2 regions of the Bacillus sp. 0209A genome follow, and region 2 is predicted to be linked to the other one. Evidence: predicted binding sites of a transcription regulator. Region 2 holds the regulator's gene; the other holds the start of a gene.

Region 1 (4,523 bases), on a different contig from region 2:
CCGCACCGCGTCACAAATTATATTTATGATCTGGCTTCTGCTTTGCACAGTTTCTACAACGCGGAGAAAGTCATCGATCCTGAAAATGAAGAGAAAAGCCGCGAGCGCCTGGCATTAATGAAGGCCACGCAAATTACGCTGAACAATGCGCTTCAGCTGATCGGCGTATCGGCTCCGGAAAAAATGTAATCATGATGAAAAGACAAAGTCTTCGGGCTTTGTCTTTTTTTTATATGTAAAACGTGTGATGTAATTCACAATCTTGTTTGCCGAGTTTTTGTATGATAGGACTGATTATTGAATCATTGAAAGGAGCAAGCCGAATGTTCAACCGTCAACATATTCAATTATCGTTACAGTCATTAAGCTTGGTGGCAGGATTTATGGTTTGGGTGCTGATTTCATCACTCATTAGCCAAATCACATTAGATATTCATTTAAGCAAAGGCGAGATTTCTATAGTGACGGCGATTCCCGTGATCCTCGGGTCGCTTCTCCGCATTCCTTTAGGGTATTTAACGAACAGGTTTGGCGCGCGGCTGATGTTTATGATCAGCTTCATCCTGCTTTTGTTTCCGGTGTTTTGGATCAGTATCGCGGATTCTTTGTTTGATTTAATCGCAGGCGGTTTTTTCTTAGGGATCGGGGGGGCAGTATTCTCCATTGGGGTGACATCCCTTCCGAAGTATTATCCGAAAGAAAAGCACGGTTTCGTCAATGGAATTTACGGGGCCGGAAACATCGGAACCGCGATTACCACATTTGCGGCGCCGGTTATCGCCCAGACTGCGGGATGGAAAGCAACCGTGCAAATGTATATGGTTCTGCTGGCTGTTTTCGCGTTGCTGCACGTTTTGTTTGGCGATCGGCATGAGAAGAAAGTAAATGTTTCCGTAAAAGCTCAAATCAAAACCGTTTACCGAAATCACGTCCTCTGGTTTCTAAGCCTGTTTTATTTTATTACGTTTGGCGCCTTTGTCGCCTTCACCATCTATCTCCCGAACTTTCTGGTAGCGCACTTTGGTCTTAATCCTGCGGACGCCGGTTTGCGGACGGCCGGCTTTATTGCCGTCTCCACGCTGCTCAGGCCTGCGGGCGGATTCTTGGCTGACAAATTGAGCCCGCTCCGCATCCTGATGTTCGTTTTTGCGGGACTTACATTATCAGGCATTATCTTATCGTTCTCGCCGACGATCGGCCTTTATACGTTTGGGTCAATAACGGTGGCGGTCTGCTCAGGTATAGGAAACGGAACCGTTTTTAAACTGGTGCCTTTCTATTTTTCAAAGCAAGCGGGGATTGCCAATGGTATTGTGTCTGCCATGGGGGGATTAGGCGGTTTTTTCCCTCCGTTGATATTGGCGAGTGTATTTCAGGCAACAGGCCAATACGCGATCGGCTTTATGGCGCTTTCGGAAGTAGCGTTAGCCAGCTTTGTCCTTGTCATTTGGATGTATTGGCAAGAAAGAATGAAAATGCACACGGAGAGAAACAGCCAGAGCGTCAGCTAACACTGGTCATTCACAAGATTGTTAGTTTTTTCTCGATGGGTGCAAAACAATTCACGTTACAATAAACATACGCAACGTGACTTTCTTCGAGGTGAGCTCATGAATTTTCTCTCTGTCCGACCATCTGATAGTGATCTTCTTTCCAGCGATCTGCATGAATTGCTGGAATCGATCAGTACGAAAAGAAAAATGGAAAAACACACGTATTTGTTTCGGGAAGGAATGGATGCAGAAGAGCTATATCTTATTCAATCAGGACTCATTGAAATCGGCAAACTGACATCTGACGGAAAAGATCTGACCCTTAGAATCTGCCAAAAAAATGATATTGTCGGGGAATTAACACTTTTCACTGAAGAACCGAGATATATGCTCAGTGCAAAGGTGCTAGAGGATGGCGAGGTGCTCGTCATTAATAAAAACAAGCTGGAAAAGGAATTAATCCAAAACGGTGCTTTGACATTTGAATTTATGAAATGGATGAGCACCCACCTTCGGAAAATCCAGTCTAAAATCAGGGATCTGCTTCTTCACGGCAAAAAGGGGGCGCTCTACTCCACTCTTATCCGTTTATCGAACAGCTACGGGGTGGAACGAAGCGACGGCATTCTGATTAACATCGCGCTGACAAATCAAGACTTGGCAAAGTTTTGCGCGGCGGCAAGGGAAAGCGTCAATCGTATGCTCGGAGACCTCCGCAAACAAGGGGTGATTTCGATAGACGAATCCGGAAAAATTATTTTGCACAAGCGGGACTATTTACGATGCGAGATCGAGTGTGAAAATTGTCCGCTGGAGATTTGCAATATTGACTGAAAAAACCAAGGACCGCCGGCGGTCCTTGGTTTTTTATCTAGTGATAAACAAACACATAACAGCAAAAAAGAAGCAGGCATTCACGATTTCCAGAATGCCGATCGTTTTCGCGGGCCAATCCCTTCCGTGAAAAAACCATGCCCGCAAACTGCTTGGGATAAAAGCAAGAAATGCCCATCCTGCTCCGAGAAGAGCGGATAAAAAGGGGAGCAGCAGGTGATATCCCCATGAATAGTATGCAAAAAACCTGTTCTTTCTCTCCCGGATCACCGACTTTACATAAAAAGAACTCCCGATAAAAAATAAAGCAGATTGCAAGAAAATAAACCAAGCCCAGCCGTCAAGGGTTCCCGCCCCCAGCCAGCAGCTCGCAAGCCCGCCTGAACAAAAGAACAAGACACCCGCAATATCATTCACTAGGGCTCGTTCGTTTTTTCGGCGGGCATAATACGTATGAATGAGAAAAAGCGGAAATAGAGAAACGCCAACCCAGATGAGCGCAGGCTTATAAAAGACAGGGATCATCAAAAAGCAGCAGGCCGGAACACCGTAATAACATATCCACTTTTGATAGGATTTAATCTGTTTCTTCTTCATGGCGAGTGTGATGGGGCAGACCATCAAGTAAAGGAAAAGCAAGCCTAGGAAAAGCGGAAGATGCCAGAAAACGGGACCTCCCTTGACCATCCCAAGCAAAAATGGAATCAGCAGCATCGCCCATGCGCCGTGCTGCTTCGGAATCAGCGCCTTCATCGAAATCCTCCTTTTTTATTTCATTATAAATGCAGTCACTCTCCCGATAAGTGACATACATCATACAGGCTGTGAAATACATCACTGCCGTACAGGCTCAATCGAGCTACACTAAAGCTATCCTTAGCACAGGAGGCTTTCCTATGAATCAGTGTGACTATTTATTGTTTCTGAAACAACTCCCTATGTTTAATGAAGTGCCTCTATCCATTGTCGAAACTTTGCTGAAAAACGGGACGTTTATCGGCGGCTCATCTGATCATGCTTCATCCTTTCTTCATTCTCAATCCGTTTATATTGTATTAAAAGGCAGTGTCCGTTTGATGGACAGCAGGCTCCCTGAAGGATCGAAAACCGTTGCGCTGTGGGAAAAAGGCGATGTGTTTCCGATTGATGAAAAAGGCGGGCTGTATTTATCGCCTTTTATTTCAGTCAATGCCTCTTCGGACATTCTTATTCTCAAAATCCCTTTTTATATATTTAAAAAAATGATGACTTACAACCCACAGCTGCAAATGAATTTTTTGGCGGTACTTCAGCAAAATGTCTTTTGTTCCTATCAACTATTTTTGCGTTATCTGCATACATCACAAGATAAAAACGCCGAGCCCGGTTCTTAAATAGAACCGGTTTTTTTGATCTTTGAATGAAAAGCGGCTAATGACTCAGGTGTCCTGCCTGAACGCCGCCCTCATCACTTCCTGTGAAAGTCTGTTCCTTCTTCTCAGTGTGAACATTTTGTGAAAAAAGCAGAGTGTGTGACATAGTTCACAAGAAAACACGCTGTCTCTGTTTATAGTGAACTTAGCATCACCTGTGACTCGGAAGGAGTGAACGCTCATGAAGAAAAAGAAAATGAGTCCGTTGTTTAGGAGATTAAACTATTTCTCTCCTATTGAACACCATTCAAATAAACATAGCCAAACGACCCGCGAAGATCGCGATTGGGAGAATGTATACAGAAACAGATGGCAGTACGACAAAGTCGTGCGCTCCACCCACGGTGTCAACTGCACGGGGTCATGCAGCTGGAATATATATGTGAAAAACGGAATTGTCACGTGGGAAGGACAAAACTTGAATTATCCATCAACAGGCCCTGATATGCCTGATTTTGAACCGAGAGGCTGTCCGCGGGGGGCCAGTTTTTCTTGGTATATCTACAGCCCGCTCCGTGTGAAATATCCATACGTGCGCGGTGTGCTGATCAATTTATGGCGTGAAGCTCTGCAGGCTCATCAAAATCCATTGGAAGCCTGGAAATCAATCGTTGAAAACCCTGAAAAAGCGAAGTCTTATAAAAAAGCAAGAGGGAAAGGCGGTTTTGTGCGCGCTGAATGGCCGGAGGTACTGAAGCTGATTTCAGCCTCTCTGCTCTATACAGTCATGAAATACGGTCCAGATCGGAATGTCGGCTTTTCTCCGATTCCGGCCATGTCCATG
Region 2 (4,523 bases):
TACCTGTCATGTGAGACAAATAACAATGTGCCTGGATAATCAATCAGCGCGTTTTCGAGAACTTCTTTGCTATCTAAGTCCAGATGGTTTGTCGGTTCATCAAGGATGAGAAAATTCGCTTTTTGAAGCATCAGCTTAGCAAGGGCCACTCTTGCTTTTTCACCCCCGCTCAGTGAATGCACGGGTTTCAATACATCATCTCCGGAAAACAAGAAGTTCCCGAGACAAGTTCTGATTTCTTTTTCCGGAAGCCCGGGGTACTCATCCCACAGCTCATCAAGGACACGTTTGGAGGAAGTCAGCTCAGCCTGCTCCTGATCATAGTAGCCGACACTGACATTCGAGCCGTATGAGATCGTTCCTTGATCTGGCTTCAGGGTGTCCATTAATGTTTTCAGCAATGTCGATTTACCGATCCCGTTTGGGCCGACAAGCGCGGCGCTTTCTCCTCTTGTGAGCATGAAAGACACTTCTTTTAAAAGCGGCGGCTGGTTTTCATAGCTGATTGTGAGATCTTGAACACGCAGGACTTCGTTTCCGCTCTGTTTTGTAATATCAAAATGAAAGTTTGCGGATTTTTCATCGCCGAGCGGTTTTGCCTTGACTTCCATTCGGTCAAGCTGCTTTCGGCGGCTTTGCGCTCTTTTTGTGGTAGAGGCTCTTGCCAGATTTCGGTCTACGAAGTCCTGGAGCTTTGCGATTTCATCCTGCTGCTTTTCATACACTTTAAGATCTTTTTCATATTGCACGGCTTTTTGGTCGAGATAAGCGCTGTAGTTGCCGTGATACTTTTTACTTTCCGCTCTAGATACCTCGTATACTTGGTTTACCACTTTGTCCAAAAAGTAGCGGTCATGAGAAACGATGAGAATGGCGCCTGAATAGCCCTGCAAATAATGTTCAAGCCAGGTTAGTGTATCAATATCGAGATGGTTTGTCGGCTCATCAAGAATGAGCAAATCAGGCTGTGTTAACAGAAGCTTGCCTAGGGCCAGTCTTGTTTTCTGGCCTCCGCTGAGGCTTTGCACCTGTGTAGAATCGTCAAAATGGCTGAAGCCGAGGCCATGCAGCACAGATCTGACATCCGCTTCATATTGATAGCCGCCTTTATCTTTGAAATCCTGCTGAAGCCGGTCATAGGTTTTCATGATGCTTTCCAATTCATCGGGATCAGCTGCCGCCATTTTTTCTTCCATAGCCCGCATTTCCTTTTCCATTGCTTTTAAGTGGTCAAAAACAGTCAGCAGCTCTTCTTTTATGGTAAGCTTAGAATCCAAGCCCGTATGCTGGGCGAGATATCCCATTGTAATATCTTTCGGTTTAATGACTTCGCCCTTTTCGTATGATAGCTGGCCTGCGATAATTTTAAGCAACGTAGATTTTCCCGCACCATTTCTACCTACAATGGCGATGCGATCACGATTTCTGACTTCCAGCTTTATATTGTTTAAAATAGTATCAGCACCAAATGATTTGGACAGCTGATTAACTTGTAAGATCATCATATTATTTCACCTCTGCTATAATAAGTTAAGTGTAGCTTATGAATCAGAAGTCAGCAAACAATACATTGGCCGAATAAGACATAGAGAAGAAAATAGTGTATGATCTTTTTAAGGAGAGTTTTAATATGAATGGATTTTCTCATTTTAATGAACAGGGAAGAGCCCAGATGGTGGATATAAGCGAAAAATCTTCGACTGTCCGTACTGCGGCGGCTGTTTCAAGCGTACACATGAAGAATGAAGTGTACGAGAAAATACAAAGTCACGATATCGGCAAAGGAGATGTACTGGCTGTTGCACAAGTGGCAGGCATTATGGCGGCAAAGCAAACGTCCAATATCATTCCGATGTGCCATCCGCTTTCACTGAGCGGAGTAGATATATCGTTCGACTGGAAAATAAAAGAAAAAGAAGTTATACTTCATATAAAAGCACAGGTCAAGACGAAAGGGAGTACAGGTGTGGAAATGGAAGCGCTCACTTCTGCATCGGTGTGCGCTCTTACCGTTTACGATATGTGCAAGGCCCTTGATAAGGGGATGGTCATCGGCCCTACTTTCTTGCTGGAAAAGACAGGCGGGAAAAACGGTGACTTTAAAAGAGAACTATCCGAGTATAATTTGGAGGACCAAAAATGAATAAGGATCAATCAAAAATTCCGCAGGCGACGGCAAAAAGGCTGCCGCTTTACTATCGCTTTTTAAAGAATCTGCATGCGTCAGGAAAACAGCGTGTATCTTCCGCTGAACTCAGTGATGCCGTAAAGGTTGATTCTGCCACGATTCGCAGGGATTTTTCCTATTTTGGAGCTCTTGGCAAAAAAGGATATGGATATAACGTGGATTATTTGCTGTCTTTTTTCCGCAAAACGCTTGATCAGGATGAGATGACAGACGTCATCTTGATTGGTGTCGGGAACTTGGGAACGGCATTTCTTCACTATAATTTCACAAAAAATAATAACACAAAAATTTCTATGGCTTTTGATATAAATGAGAGTAAAATAGGAACTGAGGTAGGCGGCGTGCCCGTCTATAACCTTAATGACCTTGAACAGTACGTAAAAAATGAATCAGTTGCCATTCTAACAGTGCCAGCAGTTGCTGCTCAGCCTATTACAGACAGATTAGTCGCGTTAGGAATCAAGGGTATTCTTAACTTTACGCCGGCCCGCTTGAATGTGCCGGAACACATTCGAATTCATCATATAGATTTAGCTGTAGAGCTTCAATCACTGGTTTATTTCTTGAAGCATTATTCAGTTTTGGAGGAAATCGAATAGAGGGAAAGGAGGAGCCCACATATGCCGATCGGTCCTGGAAGCCTTGCTGTTATCGCAATCGTTGCTTTAATTATCTTCGGTCCTAAAAAGCTGCCTGAACTGGGGAAAGCAGCGGGAGACACACTTCGTGAATTCAAAAACGCTACTAAAGGATTAACGAGTGATGAAGAGGAAAAAAAGAAAGAAGATCAGTAGGTTAGGGTGACACGAATGAATGTGAATCAAATGTCGCTGCTGGAGCATATTGCTGAGCTTCGAAAACGATTGCTGGTTGTGGCGCTGGCGTTTGTCGTTTTTTTTATCGCGGGATTTTTCTTAGCGAAGCCGATTATTGTGTATCTGCAAAAAACAGATGAAGCGAAGGAGCTTACGCTTAACGCGTTTAACCTGACAGATCCGCTTTTTGTGTTTATGCAGTTTGCGTTTATCATCGGCATTGTTCTGACCTCCCCGGTTATTCTTTATCAGCTTTGGGCTTTTGTAAGTCCAGGCCTCTATGAGAAAGAGCGAAGAGTAACGCTCGGTTACATTCCGATCTCTGTTTTGTTGTTTTTAGCGGGCTTATCTTTTTCGTATTATATTTTATTTCCTTTTGTTGTTGATTTTATGAAGCGAATCTCTCAGGACTTGAATGTCAATCAGGTGATCGGAATTAATGAGTATTTTCATTTTCTTCTGCAGCTGACAATTCCGTTCGGACTGTTGTTCCAAATGCCGGTCATTCTCATGTTTTTGACAAGGCTTGGAATTGTGACACCCATGTTCTTAGCGAAAATCAGAAAGTATGCGTATTTTGCGCTGCTTGTGATCGCTGCCCTGATTACTCCTCCTGAGCTTTTGTCTCATATGATGGTCACTGTTCCGCTGTTGATTTTATATGAAATCAGTATTTTTATATCGAGGGCCGCCTATCGGAAAGCACAGAAAAGCAGCGCTTCCGATCAGGACGTGTCTTCCGGGCAATAATAAAAAATCCATTTCTCATACGGAGAAATGGATTTTCTTTATTTCTGGTTCTTTTTGATTTTCAATGAAAAGGCGAACATCTTAAATGAAATGCTGATGTTGTAAGCGGCGAACACCATCAGCAGGATGGAGTAAAATGACCACATGCTGCCTGGCGAGCTTGCGGCAAGATAAGTAAAGATGCACCCTACGGCAAAATAGATCATTCCCCAAACTACCGGGTTTCTCATAGAAATAATCCTCCAATAATCAATTGCATTTGTGTGCTCTGCTGTTCAAGGTACTTCTGAACAGGTTCAAGCTGCATGATAACGACAAATGTATTCATCATGACATGGGCGAAAATCGGCACCCATATCCGTTTTGTCCTCGCATACAAGAAGGCAAAGGTAAAGCCCATAGCTGTATAAAGAAGAAGATGCTTCAAATCAGCGTGAACAATACCGAAAATAATCGAGCTGAGCAGTGCTGCAAAAAAGAAATTCGTTTTTTCGTAAAGCGCCCCGAAAATGATTTTTCTGAAGAGGATTTCTTCTAATATAGGCCCGACGATAGAAGAAACGATAATCATGAGCGGGACTGCCTGAATGACTTTAAGAATGGCTTGTGTATTTTCTGATTCTCTTCCGATGCCGAATATATAATATTCAATAGAGCCTGCTATTCCTTGAGAGAAAAGGGCAATGAAAAAACCGGCTATCGCCCAAAGGATAGAAAGCCCGACGGAGTCTTTCCGGCCGTTTCGCAACGTTGTCTTCGGAACCGTTCTC

What was found. Region 2 encodes Rex, which represses fermentation and respiration genes when NADH is low (regulators of the CRP and FNR family bind a similar motif). Its sites were predicted from a motif close to TTGTGAAATATTTCACAA; they were not measured.
Region 1: the regulator Rex is predicted to act here: its motif matches at 3,150-3,167, upstream of V6D44_RS07220 (YwiC-like family protein).

Annotation. Positions count from the first base shown of each region.
Region 1 covers NZ_JBAIZV010000002.1:393,732-398,254, forward strand. The annotation lists gene argS (arginine--tRNA ligase) at 1-189, shown strand, start outside; gene narK (nitrate transporter NarK) at 324-1,511, shown strand; gene fnr (fumarate/nitrate reduction transcriptional regulator Fnr) at 1,611-2,327, shown strand; gene V6D44_RS07220 (YwiC-like family protein) at 2,361-3,080, opposite strand; gene V6D44_RS07225 (Crp/Fnr family transcriptional regulator) at 3,224-3,700, shown strand; gene V6D44_RS07230 (nitrate reductase subunit alpha) at 3,921-4,523, shown strand, end outside.
Region 2 covers NZ_JBAIZV010000004.1:342,704-347,226, reverse strand. The annotation lists gene V6D44_RS16780 (ABC-F family ATP-binding cassette domain-containing protein) at 1-1,505, opposite strand, end outside; gene moaC (cyclic pyranopterin monophosphate synthase MoaC) at 1,631-2,143, shown strand; gene V6D44_RS16770 (redox-sensing transcriptional repressor Rex) at 2,140-2,787, shown strand; gene tatAY (sec-independent protein translocase protein TatAY) at 2,809-2,982, shown strand; gene tatC (twin-arginine translocase subunit TatC) at 2,989-3,753, shown strand; gene V6D44_RS16755 (YdiK family protein) at 3,792-3,983, opposite strand; gene V6D44_RS16750 (CPBP family intramembrane glutamic endopeptidase) at 3,980-4,523, opposite strand, start outside.